DNA from 3 places in the Anabaena sp. UHCC 0399 genome. Region 1 is predicted to be linked to each of the others. Evidence: predicted binding sites of a transcription regulator. Region 1 holds the regulator's gene; each other region holds the start of a gene.
The links. The regulator NtcA, encoded in region 1, controls nitrogen genes in cyanobacteria. The targets are predictions, from matches to a motif close to TNTGTANNNNNNNNTACANA.
Positions count from the first base shown of each region.

Region 2: a site for NtcA is predicted at 1,714-1,733, ahead of VB693_RS13130 (Glu/Leu/Phe/Val dehydrogenase). Genes of this name have one in related genera too.
Region 3: a site for NtcA is predicted at 2,530-2,549, ahead of VB693_RS05320 (DUF3155 domain-containing protein). Genes of this name have one in related genera too.

Region 1 is NZ_JAYGGZ010000069.1:12,081-16,341, forward strand. Features, by position in the region: gene VB693_RS26300 (pre-16S rRNA-processing nuclease YqgF) at 1-330, opposite strand, end outside; gene VB693_RS26305 (DUF3084 domain-containing protein) at 343-1,809, opposite strand; gene ntcA (global nitrogen regulator NtcA) at 1,982-2,653, opposite strand; gene fabI (enoyl-ACP reductase FabI) at 3,174-3,950, shown strand; gene hisB (imidazoleglycerol-phosphate dehydratase HisB) at 4,236-4,261, shown strand, end outside.
Region 2 is NZ_JAYGGZ010000021.1:5,580-9,840, reverse strand. Features, by position in the region: gene VB693_RS13135 (ABC transporter ATP-binding protein) at 1-269, shown strand, start outside; gene VB693_RS13130 (Glu/Leu/Phe/Val dehydrogenase) at 341-1,630, opposite strand; gene VB693_RS13125 (cytochrome P450) at 1,789-3,114, shown strand; gene VB693_RS13120 (carotenoid oxygenase family protein) at 3,175-4,261, opposite strand, start outside.
Region 3 is NZ_JAYGGZ010000006.1:119,558-123,818, forward strand. Features, by position in the region: gene VB693_RS05310 (PadR family transcriptional regulator) at 516-863, shown strand; gene VB693_RS05315 (cofactor assembly of complex C subunit B) at 1,095-1,628, shown strand; gene VB693_RS05320 (DUF3155 domain-containing protein) at 2,184-2,501, opposite strand; gene VB693_RS05325 (HAMP domain-containing sensor histidine kinase) at 2,782-4,113, shown strand.

The sequences.
Region 1 (4,261 bases):
TCCTTTAGGCGGATACATCTGCCAATAGCGATCGCGTGCTTCTAAGGTACTATAACGCTCGTCTACTAATACAATGTTTAATGGCTCGACTAATTCTTGTTGCAATTGCTGTTTCCAGCGTTTGGCTGTGGTTTGGTTACCCATTACCAGCAAGGAAACGGGAAACCTTTGACGTAGGTTATTAATGGTAGCGATCGCCTCACGAGAAAGCACAACTTGATGATAATGCAATTGCCGATCTAATCCCATCATGGCTACACCACATTTATCTTTACCGGGATCAAACCCTAAAATGACTGGTTGTGTTGGGGAAAATTCACTAAAAGTCATAATAAATTTTTATTAAGTACTTAAAACAACTTTGCCGTTTTGAATTGCTAATAGTTTTACTCTCAAAGGCCCAGCCGTGTAAGTGTCTTCTGCTGCTACTGCTTTAATTTCTATGGGTTGCCCGAATTGTCTCAATAGAGCAACAAAGCGAATAAACGTACCATCAATTTGTACACCTTCGACAATACCCGAATTTCTAGCACGAAATTGAGATGCTGAAATTAATAAATCTAATCTTTGCCTTAATTGGTATGAGGTCATAGTTTTAGCATCGGCGGTAGTTGTCGCCAATACCTCACCTTCAGAAAATACTAAGACATTTCTAGCTGTATCGGCGAAAAATTCTATCTGCTGTTCCCCCCTCACATAATTGCCAGCTGAGAAAATTCTCACTACGTATTCTCGACCATCGTTAATTTGTTTGATCAGCTGCTCAACTCTATCTGGAGTTACACGCAGCAGTTGTGTATTAGCAGCAGTTCCAGGTTCAGCTAATTCGATGCTAGCATTGCGATTGGCTTCTTGCAGTAGTTGCACAATTACTTGTTGGGCAGTAGTCGTTTGGTTAACACGCACTACAGCCGCCGCAATAACTTGACCCCGAACTAAAGCCAATTTACCCAAGCGTAAGTCACGATATGACTGGTAATATTTTTCCAGTCTCGCCACTTCCTGTTCTAGATAATCCTGTTGTCTTTCCAATTCTTTGAGTAGAGATTCCCGTTTGGCAATTACCTGTTCTCTTTGGGTAATTTCTAAATTGCGATTTTGGATGAGTTTATCTAGTTGGGCAATTTTTTGATCGCGTTGTTCTATGGCTTGTTGACGGTTAGCCAGTTCGCGATCACGTTGTTCTATGGCTTGTTGACGATTACTCAGTTCCCGATCGCGTTGTTCTATGGCTTGTTGACGGTTAGCTATTTCGCGATCGCGTTCGGCAATTGCTTTTTGGGCTTCTATATACAGCCGTCTACGTTCTGTCTCTAGTTTGGTAACAGCTATCTGTAGTGCTTTCCTTTGATTGTAAACACTTTGGAGTTCAGCTATAGCTTTTTGATACTGGTTTTGGGTGCGCTGGAGTTTAGTTTGGGTTTGAGCTAAATCTTGCTGCGCTGTAAATTTTTCTTTTTTGGTGGTTTCTAATTCCTGATTGGCTTGGTTGCGTTCAGCCTCTACCTGACTTTTTTGATCTTCAGCAACTTTGAGTTGTTCTCGTTTTTGTCGGAGGTCTTTTTGAATATCTTCTAACTCAAATACCCCTTTCCGTAAGCCTTCATCAGCCAAAAACAGAATAGCTAGGGTTGTGGCTGCTGTCAGTACACCACTAAAAATCGTTACCACTACAGCCGTGTTTTTGGGGCGAAGCTTAAAGAGAGAGAGGCGTGCTTTGCCAACTCTTGTGCCGATGCGATCGCCAACAGTGGCAATTACGCCTCCCAAAATTAAAATTGCTGCGATGAGGATGTAGCCGGTTGTCATCTTCAGCTACCGAAATGTTTCCAGATACAGCCTACTACTTTCAGTCATTGTCTGGGGAGGATGGGGGGGTCGGCAATAGCTGAAATTACTCAAGATTTTAGATTTAATGCCAACTATTGAGTGTTATCTAAAGAAATATAACACGCTCCACCGCCCCTGACCCCAATGGATTTTATGTGAACTGTCTGCTGAGAGTCACAGGTTTATGCACAGTAATCTTCTTTTTGTGAATCGAAATCATCTTTTTCTCACGCAGATCCCCTAATAATCTGGTAACTGTCACGCGCGTCGAACCAATTGCTTCTGCGATCGCTTGATGAGATAACTTCAAATCAATTGTGATCCCATCTGCACAAGGAATGCCAAAGTCACGACAGAGAATCAGTAAAAAACTAATCAACCTCGAACCCATGTCTCGGTGCGCTAAGGTTTCAATCATCATCTCTGTTTGCAAAATCCGCGAAGATAAACCCCGCAGCATCAACATTGATAATTCAGGATTTTCCTTGAGTGCTTGCTCTACTTGTTCAATTGGTGCAGACAGCAATTCTACTGGGGTAAATGCCACCGCATGGTAAAACCGATCAGATTTATTGCCCGTCAATAAAGACAGAACGCCAAAAACGCTATTTTCCCGCAATAGTGCAACTGTAATTTCTTCTCCTGCCTCATACACCCTGGAAAGCTTGACTGCGCCTTTCAAAAGAAAATAAACTCGTTCGGCAGGATCGCCAGGAAAAAAGATCGTTTTATTTCGTTCAAACGTTTCGACAACTGGTGGAAAAGCTCCAGTTGCCATCTGGCGAAAAACATTTGCTAGGGCCTTATCTTGTGTCACGATCATCTCCCTTCCCCTACCCAATGCCGGAATAACAAAAAAGTGAAAACTAATTACCTAAGAATACACCTGAAAAATCAATAAAGCACCGTTAACCTTGCTGTACTTTACTATACTTAAACCCATAACTTCATAGTTATTTGTTTATAATGATACCTAATTTCTGCTATTTTTAGCTAGCAGTTCTTGATAGATACTTCTGCTTGCTATAACCATCAGGTTTTTTCTCTAAAAACTTAAGTAATCTTGAGAATTTCTTAAGGAATAATATGTATTTTAAATCAAAAAAACACATTTACTAATTATTATTTTTGCCCATCATGTATAAAACAAATACAAACGTGCCTCAGATTCTAGTATGCTCATGAAGGCAGGAGTCAGGAGGTAGGGTGCAGGAGGCAAGAGGTAAAAGGTAAAAGAAAACAATACCTAATCCGCAGTTCCTTATCCCCAGTCACTAGTCCCCAGCCACCAGTCACCAGTCCCTAGCCTCTATTTTCATAAATCGCTTACATCAAGGGTTTCTATGCTGAATCTGAATGGAAAAAACGCTCTGGTAACGGGTATTGCCAATAACCGCTCTATTGCTTGGGGGATTGCCCAACAACTACACGCGGCAGGAGCGAATCTCGGCATTACCTATCTACCAGATGAAAGGGGCAAAATGGAGAAGAAAGTTGCTGAACTAGTAGAACCTCTCAACCCCAGTTTATTTGTTCCCTGTAATGTCCAAAACGACGAACAGATTCAATCTACCTTTGAGACAATCCGCGACAAGTGGGGACGACTAGATATTCTGATTCATTGTTTGGCCTTTGCTAACAAAGATGATTTAACTGGAGATTTTAGCCAAACTTCTCGTTCTGGCTTTGCTACAGCTTTAGACATTAGTACCTATTCACTTGTGCAGTTAAGTGGTGCAGCCAAACCATTAATGACAGAGGGGGGAAGTATCATTACCCTGACATATTTGGGTGGCGTGAGGGCAATTCCTAACTACAACGTTATGGGTGTGGCTAAGGCAGGATTAGAAGCTAGTGTGCGTTATTTAGCATCTGAACTCGGCCCTCAAAATATTCGCGTTAATGCCATCTCTGCGGGGCCTATCCGCACCTTAGCATCTAGTGCTGTTGGTGGCATCTTAGATATGATTCACCATGTCGAAGCCGTCGCTCCTTTGCGGCGTACTGTCACCCAAACAGAAGTAGGTAACACGGCGGCTTTCTTGGCTAGCGATTTATCTAGCGGTATCACAGGACAAGTCCTGTACGTGGATTCAGGATACGAAATCATGGGAATGTAATACGATTTGGGAAAGGGGCATATAAATTCAAAATTCAAAATACTCTACGAGAAGCAAGCTACAAAATTCAAAATTGTACTCCTCTGGAGAAGCAAGCTACGCGCTAGCGTCACGCAGTGAATAACTTGTGTCCCCAATCCCCAATCCCCAGCTTTTCAATGAGTGGATTTTAGATTATTCAATCCAAAATCTAAAATCCGTCTTGAAAAGTTTCCTACGGCGGGAAACCCGCCTACAGAACTTTCCGCAAAATCTAAAATTCCTAGTCCCCAGTTCCCAACCTCTATGCAAATCAGCGATTATCCCCAAGT
Region 2 (4,261 bases), on a different contig from region 1:
TTGAGTTACCAGCTAATTACATCAACAATTTAGGCGAAATTATGATCCGCCAAGAAGACTTGATTTTAACACCAGCCACCGATGCCCCTGTATTTATCCGCACCCGCAGGTTTTTAGGGCGCGAGTACCAATATTGTTTGCAAACTCCTTCTGGTAAAGAAATTCATGTGCGGACAACAACAGATATGGCATTACCCGTAGGTACACGAGTGCAGATATCCATCGTAGGTGATGCTGTGAAGGTTTTTCCCCAGGGAATAAAGGAATAGTAGAGGTTATCCAGAAACCTTTTAGAGACGCAGCAATCCTACGTCTCTACTTTGTCAGAAAAAGTTGGATGTTAAGGATATAGACCCCTGTCATTTAAGGCTTGAGCAACTCTACCGACTCCCAGAGTATACGCTGCTAACCGGAGGGGAACTTGCCGCACTTTGGACTGTTGGATTACGTGATGATATGCTTGCACCATCAAGTGTTCCATTTCGCGGTTGACACGTACTTCATCCCAAAAGAGGTACGAAAGACCTTGCACCCATTCTAAGTAACTTACTACTACACCACCAGCATTGGCTAGGATATCTGGTAGGACAGTTACACCCTGCGCCTCTAGAACTTGGTTTGCTTCCAGTGTTATTGGCCCGTTAGCTGCTTCTGCAATAATTTGCGCTCTCACTTGATGGACATTTTCTGCTGTAATTTGGTTTTCTAAGGCGGCGGGAATTAACACATCACAGCGTAAAGTCAGTAACTCTGCATTGCTAATAGCTGATGCTTGTGGGAAACCTACTACACTTTTACGATTTTCGGCAGCATAAGCTTTTAATGCGGGAATATCAAGACCATGAGATGAATAAACCCCACCTGTAGCAGTGGAAACAGCAATGATTTTTGCTCCGGCTTGGTAGAGTAATTCCGCTGCTGCGCCTCCCACATTCCCAAAACCTTGGATAACTACTCGCATTCCCTCTAGAGATTTGCCCATATCTGCTAATGCTTCCCGGACGATAATCATCACACCGCGTCCGGTGGCCATTTCTCGTCCCAGTGAACCGCCGATAGATAGAGGCTTACCTGTGACAACTCCGGGTACAGAATGACCCACATTCACTGAATATGTATCCATCATCCAAGCCATTTCACGGGCGGAAGTTCCCATATCTGGTGCGGGTATGTCTACTGAGGGGCCAATATCTTTAATTAATTCGCTAGTATAGCGGCGAGTAATTCGTTCTAATTCGCCCACACTATAATTTTGTGGGTCGATCGCAATACCTCCTTTTGCACCACCATAAGGTATACCCAACAGCGCACATTTCCAAGTCATCAGCATAGCTAAAGCCGATACTTCCCGCAGTGTAACAGCCGGATGGTATCGAGTTCCGCCTTTGTAGGGGCCTAAAACATCAGAATGTTGTACTCGATGTCCTGCTAATACCCGAATATCACCATTGTCTAGCTTTACGGGAATGGAAACTGTCACTACCTTGCGTGGGTGACTGAGAATTTCCAAGATACCTTGATCTAACCTTAATTCTTTCCCTGCTGCTTCTAAATAACTACAAGCTTGGTCAAATGGGCAAATATGTGCTGGAGTAGCAGCTTCTAAAGGAATGATAGGGGTTGACACCATAAGATTTTCTCCTAATCGCGGTTTTTGGCGAACCGGATACATATATGCCTAGCTTATCCCGCGTTTTCGGGAAATATAGATTTTTTGTAGTTTTTGTTACATTTTTATTTTTATCCAATTTAGTTCAAAATTGTTAATAAATAGTTGGAGAAATTAATATGAACATTAAGTATAATAAGCAGCCACCTTTACCGCCTGGCAAATTGGGTCTGCCTATGATTGGGGAGACAATTAGCTTTTTACGCGATGCCAATTTTACTAAAAAGCGACAGCAGCAATACGGGTCGATATTCAAAACGCATTTGTTTGGTCGTCCTACAGTGTTAATGATCGGATTTGAAGCCAATCGTTTTCTGCTAACCAATGAGAATCAATATTTTTCTGCCACTTGGCCTGCTAGTACCAAGGCTTTATTAGGGCCAGCATCATTAGCAGTACAGACAGGAGGTATACACCAGAAGCGACGTAAGCTGTTATCACAAGCCTTTCAACCCAGGGCTTTAACTGGGTATGTGACAAAAATGGCAGAGATTACTCAGACTTATTTGCATAAATGGGAGAGTCTGGGTACATTAACGTGGTATCCCGAACTCAGACAGTATACTTTTGATGTTGCCTGTAAGTTACTCATAGGAACAGATACAACCAGCGATCGCCAATTGGCTGAGTTGTTTGAGGAATGGTGTGAAGGCCTGTTTACAATTCCCATATCCTTACCCTGGACTAAGTTTGGACGGGGGTTAAGTTGTCGTCAGCAACTACTAGCAAAAATTGAAAAGCTCGTGCTACAGCGTCAACAACAACCTAGTTCTAGTGAAGATGCTTTAGGAATTTTGTTACAAGCCAAAGATGAAGAGGGAAATAGCTTGAGTTTACCGGAACTCAAAGACCAAGTGCTATTACTGCTATTTGCTGGTCATGAAACTTTAACATCAGCGATCGCTTCTTTTTGTTTACTATTAGCCCAGCATCCAGAAATTCTAGCAACTGCCCGTGTAGAACAACAGCAGCTAAATATTACCGAACCTTTGTCTATAGAACATCTCAATCAGATGACCTATCTTGACCAGGTACTCAAGGAAGTCTTGCGCGTGATTCCGCCTGTGGGTGGTGGCTTTCGGGATGTAATTAAATCATGTGAGTTCAATGGCTACTTAATTCCTGAAGGTTGGTCTGTTCTCTATCAAATTGGTGGAACTCATCAAGACAGCAATATATATACTGACCCTCAAAGCTTTGATCCACAAAGATTTAGTCCAGAACGCATAGAGAATAAAACAAAACCTTTTAGCTATCTCCCCTTTGGTGGTGGAGTGCGTGAATGCTTGGGTAGAGAGTTCGCCAAGTTGGAGATGAAGTTGTTTGCAGCCCTCTTGCTGCGTGAGTATGATTGGCAACTAATACCAGATCAAAACCTGGATTTGGTGATGATTCCCGCACCTCATCCCCGTGATCAGCTAAAGGTAAACTTTCAGCATATTTAGGGTCAGAGTATAGGCTAAACCATTACCCCAGTTTGTTGAATCAACTGGGGTGACTTTCAGCTAAATAGGCGCGAATACCTGAGAGGTAAAGCTGCCATGTAGACCATAGGGGATATGATGTTTGAGATGAAGTCGAGCGATGGGCTTCGCCCCGCCAAAGGCGATCGCACCTTTTGCTAAATCACGAGCATCTAAAATCACCACATCTGAGCGATGATGCGCAGCATCATAAACTAAAGCTAGCAACCAGCCATCATCTTCTGTTTCAGCATCTGGACGCGGTACAAAAATCGGCTCACCCATAAACCCACGCGGCGCAGCACTCCAAAGTTGTCTTTCTCCAGACTCTAAATCAATTTTTAGTAATGCTTGCAATGGTGCATTACCAGTTTCTGCATGACCTGCACCTATATAAATATATTTGTAAGTGCGTCCTACATGGTCAGGATGTATGCTGGGAAATTCACAACAACGACTCTCAATTAAATTACGTTCTACCGTCTCATTCTGAAGATTGAGATGGAAACGCCAGAGTTGACCAGGAGAACCCGCATCAAAATCAACTTGACGAAAATCGCTTTCTGGTTCTACTTCTGGTAAAGCATCATAGCAAATGGAGTCAACATAAATTTCATGCCCTAGAGCAAAAGCATTAACGTGGTGAAACACAAAACCTGCTTGTGTTTCCAGAATTTTTACTCCTGTATTTTCCCCTTTTGGAAAGCGAGGAATAACAATAATTCGCGTCGGTTGATTCGGCTGGAATTTGATACATTCCCCAGCTGCGCGTATACCCAAAGCAAAAGGTATAGGATTAAAAACGACAGGATTTTGAAAGAAGATACAGTGTTCAGGAGTAATGACAAAATCGTGAATGAAACAAAATCCCGAAACACTATGAGCTTGCTTCCTGAGAACTTTACCTGTTGGGTCTAATTCAAAAATTGTAATTGTAGTAGATAGTCCCGGTTTAATAGAAAAATTGACTAGACAAGGTGAGCCATTATCTTGAATACAATTAGGGTCAATGCGAGGATGTGCGCTAAAAGCTTCGCCCTCAGACAAAACTCCATTAAAGTATTCTTTGCCTAAAGTTTCTAGGGTGTAAGCATCAATAAGATGGGGTTCACAAGCTTCCCATAAAGCC
Region 3 (4,261 bases), on a different contig from region 1:
CAGATGAGATACGAATATCTCAAGGTTAGACATCTCAGTGTTGCATATTTTGAGCCTGTCTACAGGTCTTGAGCTTGCCACCATATCATCATTAGTTGCTCAATTTTTTGATGATTTGCACTAAAATGTTGATTTTTTAAAAAAGTATTGGTTAACTTTTCCAGATTTACAGACAAAAAGACATTTTACCTGTAAAATTCTTTCGATAGCATCTTACGTTTAAGCAGTTCTAACCAGCTCCGCATTACTTAAAACAAAGGTAGTAGAAAAATCTACTGTCTTGATTGCTCCTCACAACACTAATTAAAGCTAGGCTGGGAGCGTTTTATTTTCACGCTCCTAAAACTTTTGTTATTTTCCCTGATTTCTAATCGTGGGTTCTCATTTTGATGTTTACACTTAGGAAATTCTGTCTAGGTAGCACTATATACTTACTCGGATTAGAGTAGCAGCGTATACTGGCTACAAAGATGTAAATTCCACCCTAAGGCATACTTTTAGCCATTTACTAAATTATGAAAATTGAGGATATATATCAATTCTTTGAGAATCCTCCGCCAACTTATCTCTGCCAAGAACTAGCAATTTGTTACATTCTGGATGTGTTGCTACAAGGGGAATCCTACGGTACTGAGTTGATTCAACAATTAGAAACTGAATACCCCACCTATCGGCTTTCTGACACTGTGCTTTACAGTGCCATTAAATTTCTCGAAGACCATAATGCTATTAATGGGTATTGGAAGAAGTTGGAGGGTCGAGGTCGGCCTAGGCGAATGTACCAAATTTCCCCAGAATGGGAAGGACAATCACTCGATTTGGCTCGGCTTTGGCAAGATTACATAACTCAGAGGATAAAGTAATTAAATAACCCAAGTCGCTAGTTAGGTAAATGTCTAGGGGTGTAGAAGTATAGTCAACATCACTCGAAAACTCGAAAATGCTTATTCCCTACTCCCTATTCCCTGACTACGCAAGCAAGTATGGCTACGCTCCCCTAAGGGATACAAAAATCAAAGCGGATAATTATATTAACTGGCGTTGATAATTAATAATGAATAAATCTCCTCGATGTTAAACAGTCATAACCCATTATGGATACTGCTATTTTGCCATCCACGTTACTGCTAACCTTGTTATTATCGGTTGGGCTGCTTTTCTTTATTCGTGCTGCGACTAAAGACAGGACACAAACAACACAGCTGATATCTGAGCAAGATGAAGCAGTCTTCATGCCTCAATTACAAGATTATTTTCGCTCTCGCTCTTACCGAGTAGTAGAGATAGACAAGTCAAAAAACTTAGTAGCTTTTGAAGGATTTGTCAAGCCCAGCATTTTTCTAGCTGTCTTTTTAACTCTGCTAGCTGCTGTTGGTCTTGTCTGTTTATCATTGGTTCTATCTTTCCTTTTTCCTCAATACAGCCTAGTTTTTTTCGGGCTGTTACTACTTTCACCTTTGAGTGGTTTTTTCTATTGGCAAAAGGCGGGAAGACTTGAAAAAGTGTTGCTCAAACTTGAACCAAACTTTAAAGATCAAGTTTCTTTTAGCAAAATTACTGTGACAGCTCATCGTGATGAGCTAGCTGAATTACAGAAAACATTGCAGCTCAAGCCTGGCAATGCCTAGGGTCAAAAGTCAAAAAGCTTATAGAATAGGCTTTTTACGCCCTGGTGTACTAGTAATTGATGTTCGATGCGTCCTGATGACCTGAATGTTTAGGCTAAATGTTGAGTGTTTGACAACTTTCCTGTTGCCGTTGGTGCTAAATCTCTGGTTTTAAAATACAGAATTTTGCACCTGTCGAGCAACCGGATAAACAATAGGGAATTAGATAGATACCTATTCGGATACTGATTTCTCCTACGACATTATGTCGTAGGAGAAATCAGTATGTGCTGGCAGAGCTTTGTGGGCAATCCAGAAGATGAAAGTACATCTTAACTCTCGCTTTTGGATGCTTTTTGCTCTATCTTGACTCCCTTGTGTAGGATGCGACCAAATAGAAATCAATAAAAACCAAAAACCTTGGTTTATAGTTGATTGCCCATGTACTTGGTCCAAATTTACTGGCAAATCAGTTACAAACTTAAAAAAAATGGAAACTTTGCATAAACTGAGCATCTTTGCCAGTTAAATGGTTGTCAGAAGTTGCACTCAACACGTAAGATAACCATTTGTAACTCAGCGACTGCCCACAGCCACTGGCTCTAAACCTACGGGAGGTTCTAGTATCCGCAGGCTAGGAAACAAAAAATGGTTCTCTTCCACATATTGAGCGCCAAACAGCCCTTTTTCTGCCCAGAAATAGCGGTCTGTTGTGTGTTCATTTCGCTTTACGAGTAGCAATGCTGGTGGCAAGATACCTTCAGCTTGAATGAATTTTCTGGCTGCTGTCACAGGTTTTTCTTCGCCGCTCTCGATGCTATATTGAGGCACATGTTCTAAAATACGCCGTCCTTCTTGGCGACGACGACTCTTTCTTTTGCGTCTCCTTGCCAACCTATTTTCCTCCTCTTTCAAGCTATAGATTGTAGTGATAGCTACAAAATCCGTCGTAATTATATAGGTTCTAGTTCAAAAGATCAATAGTTTTTTAATTTTTGATACAGCGAAAATATTATTATTGACAGTAGATTAAATGAGAGCGAAAAAGTAAATAATCCTTTAGTGAAAACTATTACTGAAAATATTTAGTTAAGCTTTATTAAATAATGGGGGAAAACAAAGTATTTTCTTTTATCTTCTCTCAAATTCTGTGATCCTGAGCAAGAGCTGAAAAATGTTAATGTCTGCCAGTTCAGATTTTGTTGCTCTATGCCGAGAGCAAATAGCACTATTGACCCAAGGGCTGGGAGCATCTTTAAGCGTGGTTTATTTAACCCAAGAATTGGTAGAGTCTCCCACAGGTGAGACAAAACTCATTCCTGTAGTAGTTTACCCAGAAACCGCAGTAATATTGCCAGGAGAGGAAATTTTTGAGGCTACAGCCAGCAAACAACTGCAAATAGGAAATTTGTTGGCACTGCCTCAGCAACAAGGAAATTTATTGACACCAGCACCAACCACAGAAACACCCCAAACTGAACAACCGCAATTAGAAGAAGACTTTTTGTTGAGTGGGTATCAATTTGTCTTTCCTTTAATTCATGAGGGTGTGATGATGGGATTATTGGTGACAGGTAGAGACGATCGCCCGTGGAGTGAACCTGAACAGAACCAAATTCAAACCATTGGGCAAACATTAGCGATCGCTTGTATATTGGATCAACGTCGAGCCTGGTTGCAACAACAACTGCATCAACAGCAAATTTTGCAAGAACAACAGCGAGATTTGTTAGATAACTTATTACATCAGTTCCGTAACCCGTTAACTGCCTTACGCACCTTTGGCAAACTGTTATTAAAGCGGTTGCGACCAGGAGATATAAATCGGGATGTGGGAGACAATATCGTCAGGGAAAGCGATCGCCTGACGGAATTGCTGCAAAAATTTGATGAGGTGATAGATTGGGCAAATCTGGATTCAGAGCTTCTTTCACTACCAGACAATGAAGCATTTGTAGAAGCTACTGTACAAAAAGAATCTCAACCAGTATTATTACTACCAGGCACAGGAGACAAAGCAACTGATTTCTCCTTGGCTGAATTATTAACACCATTGCTAGTTTCTGCTCAAGCGATCGCTCAAGAGAGGAATCTAGAATTAATATTGGAAGTTCCTCAGGGCTTACCGTTAGTTAGAGCTAATCTTAAATCCTTACAAGAAGTATTGAGTAATATCATTGATAACGCACTCAAGTATACTCCTTCAGGCGGTAAGGTTTATATTGAATTAGGGCAAGAAAAAGCTAATTTTCAAGGCATAGCAATTAGTGATACTGGCCCTGGTATTCCGCCCGAAGATTTAGCCCATCTAGGGGAAAGACATTATCGAGGAGTGCAAGCCCAAACAGAAATTCCCGGCACAGGTTTGGGATTAGCGATCGCTAAACAATTAATTGAGCAGATGCACGGACAAATAGAAGTTTTCAGCCCGGCTATCAACTCGGCGATCGCTACACCAAATGCGCCAGGAACAAGTGTGATTATTTGGTTGCCAATTAGTCATTAGTCAATGTCAACTATCCTGACTGTTCACGAGATTTGGAAAACCCCTCTCCAAACTTGGAAGGAGAGAGGCTTTAAATCTTCACTTTTCTAGTAGGGAATGGGTTACAGGGTTAGGTTCAGCATAGATTTTTCCACATAACGAGAAAAGT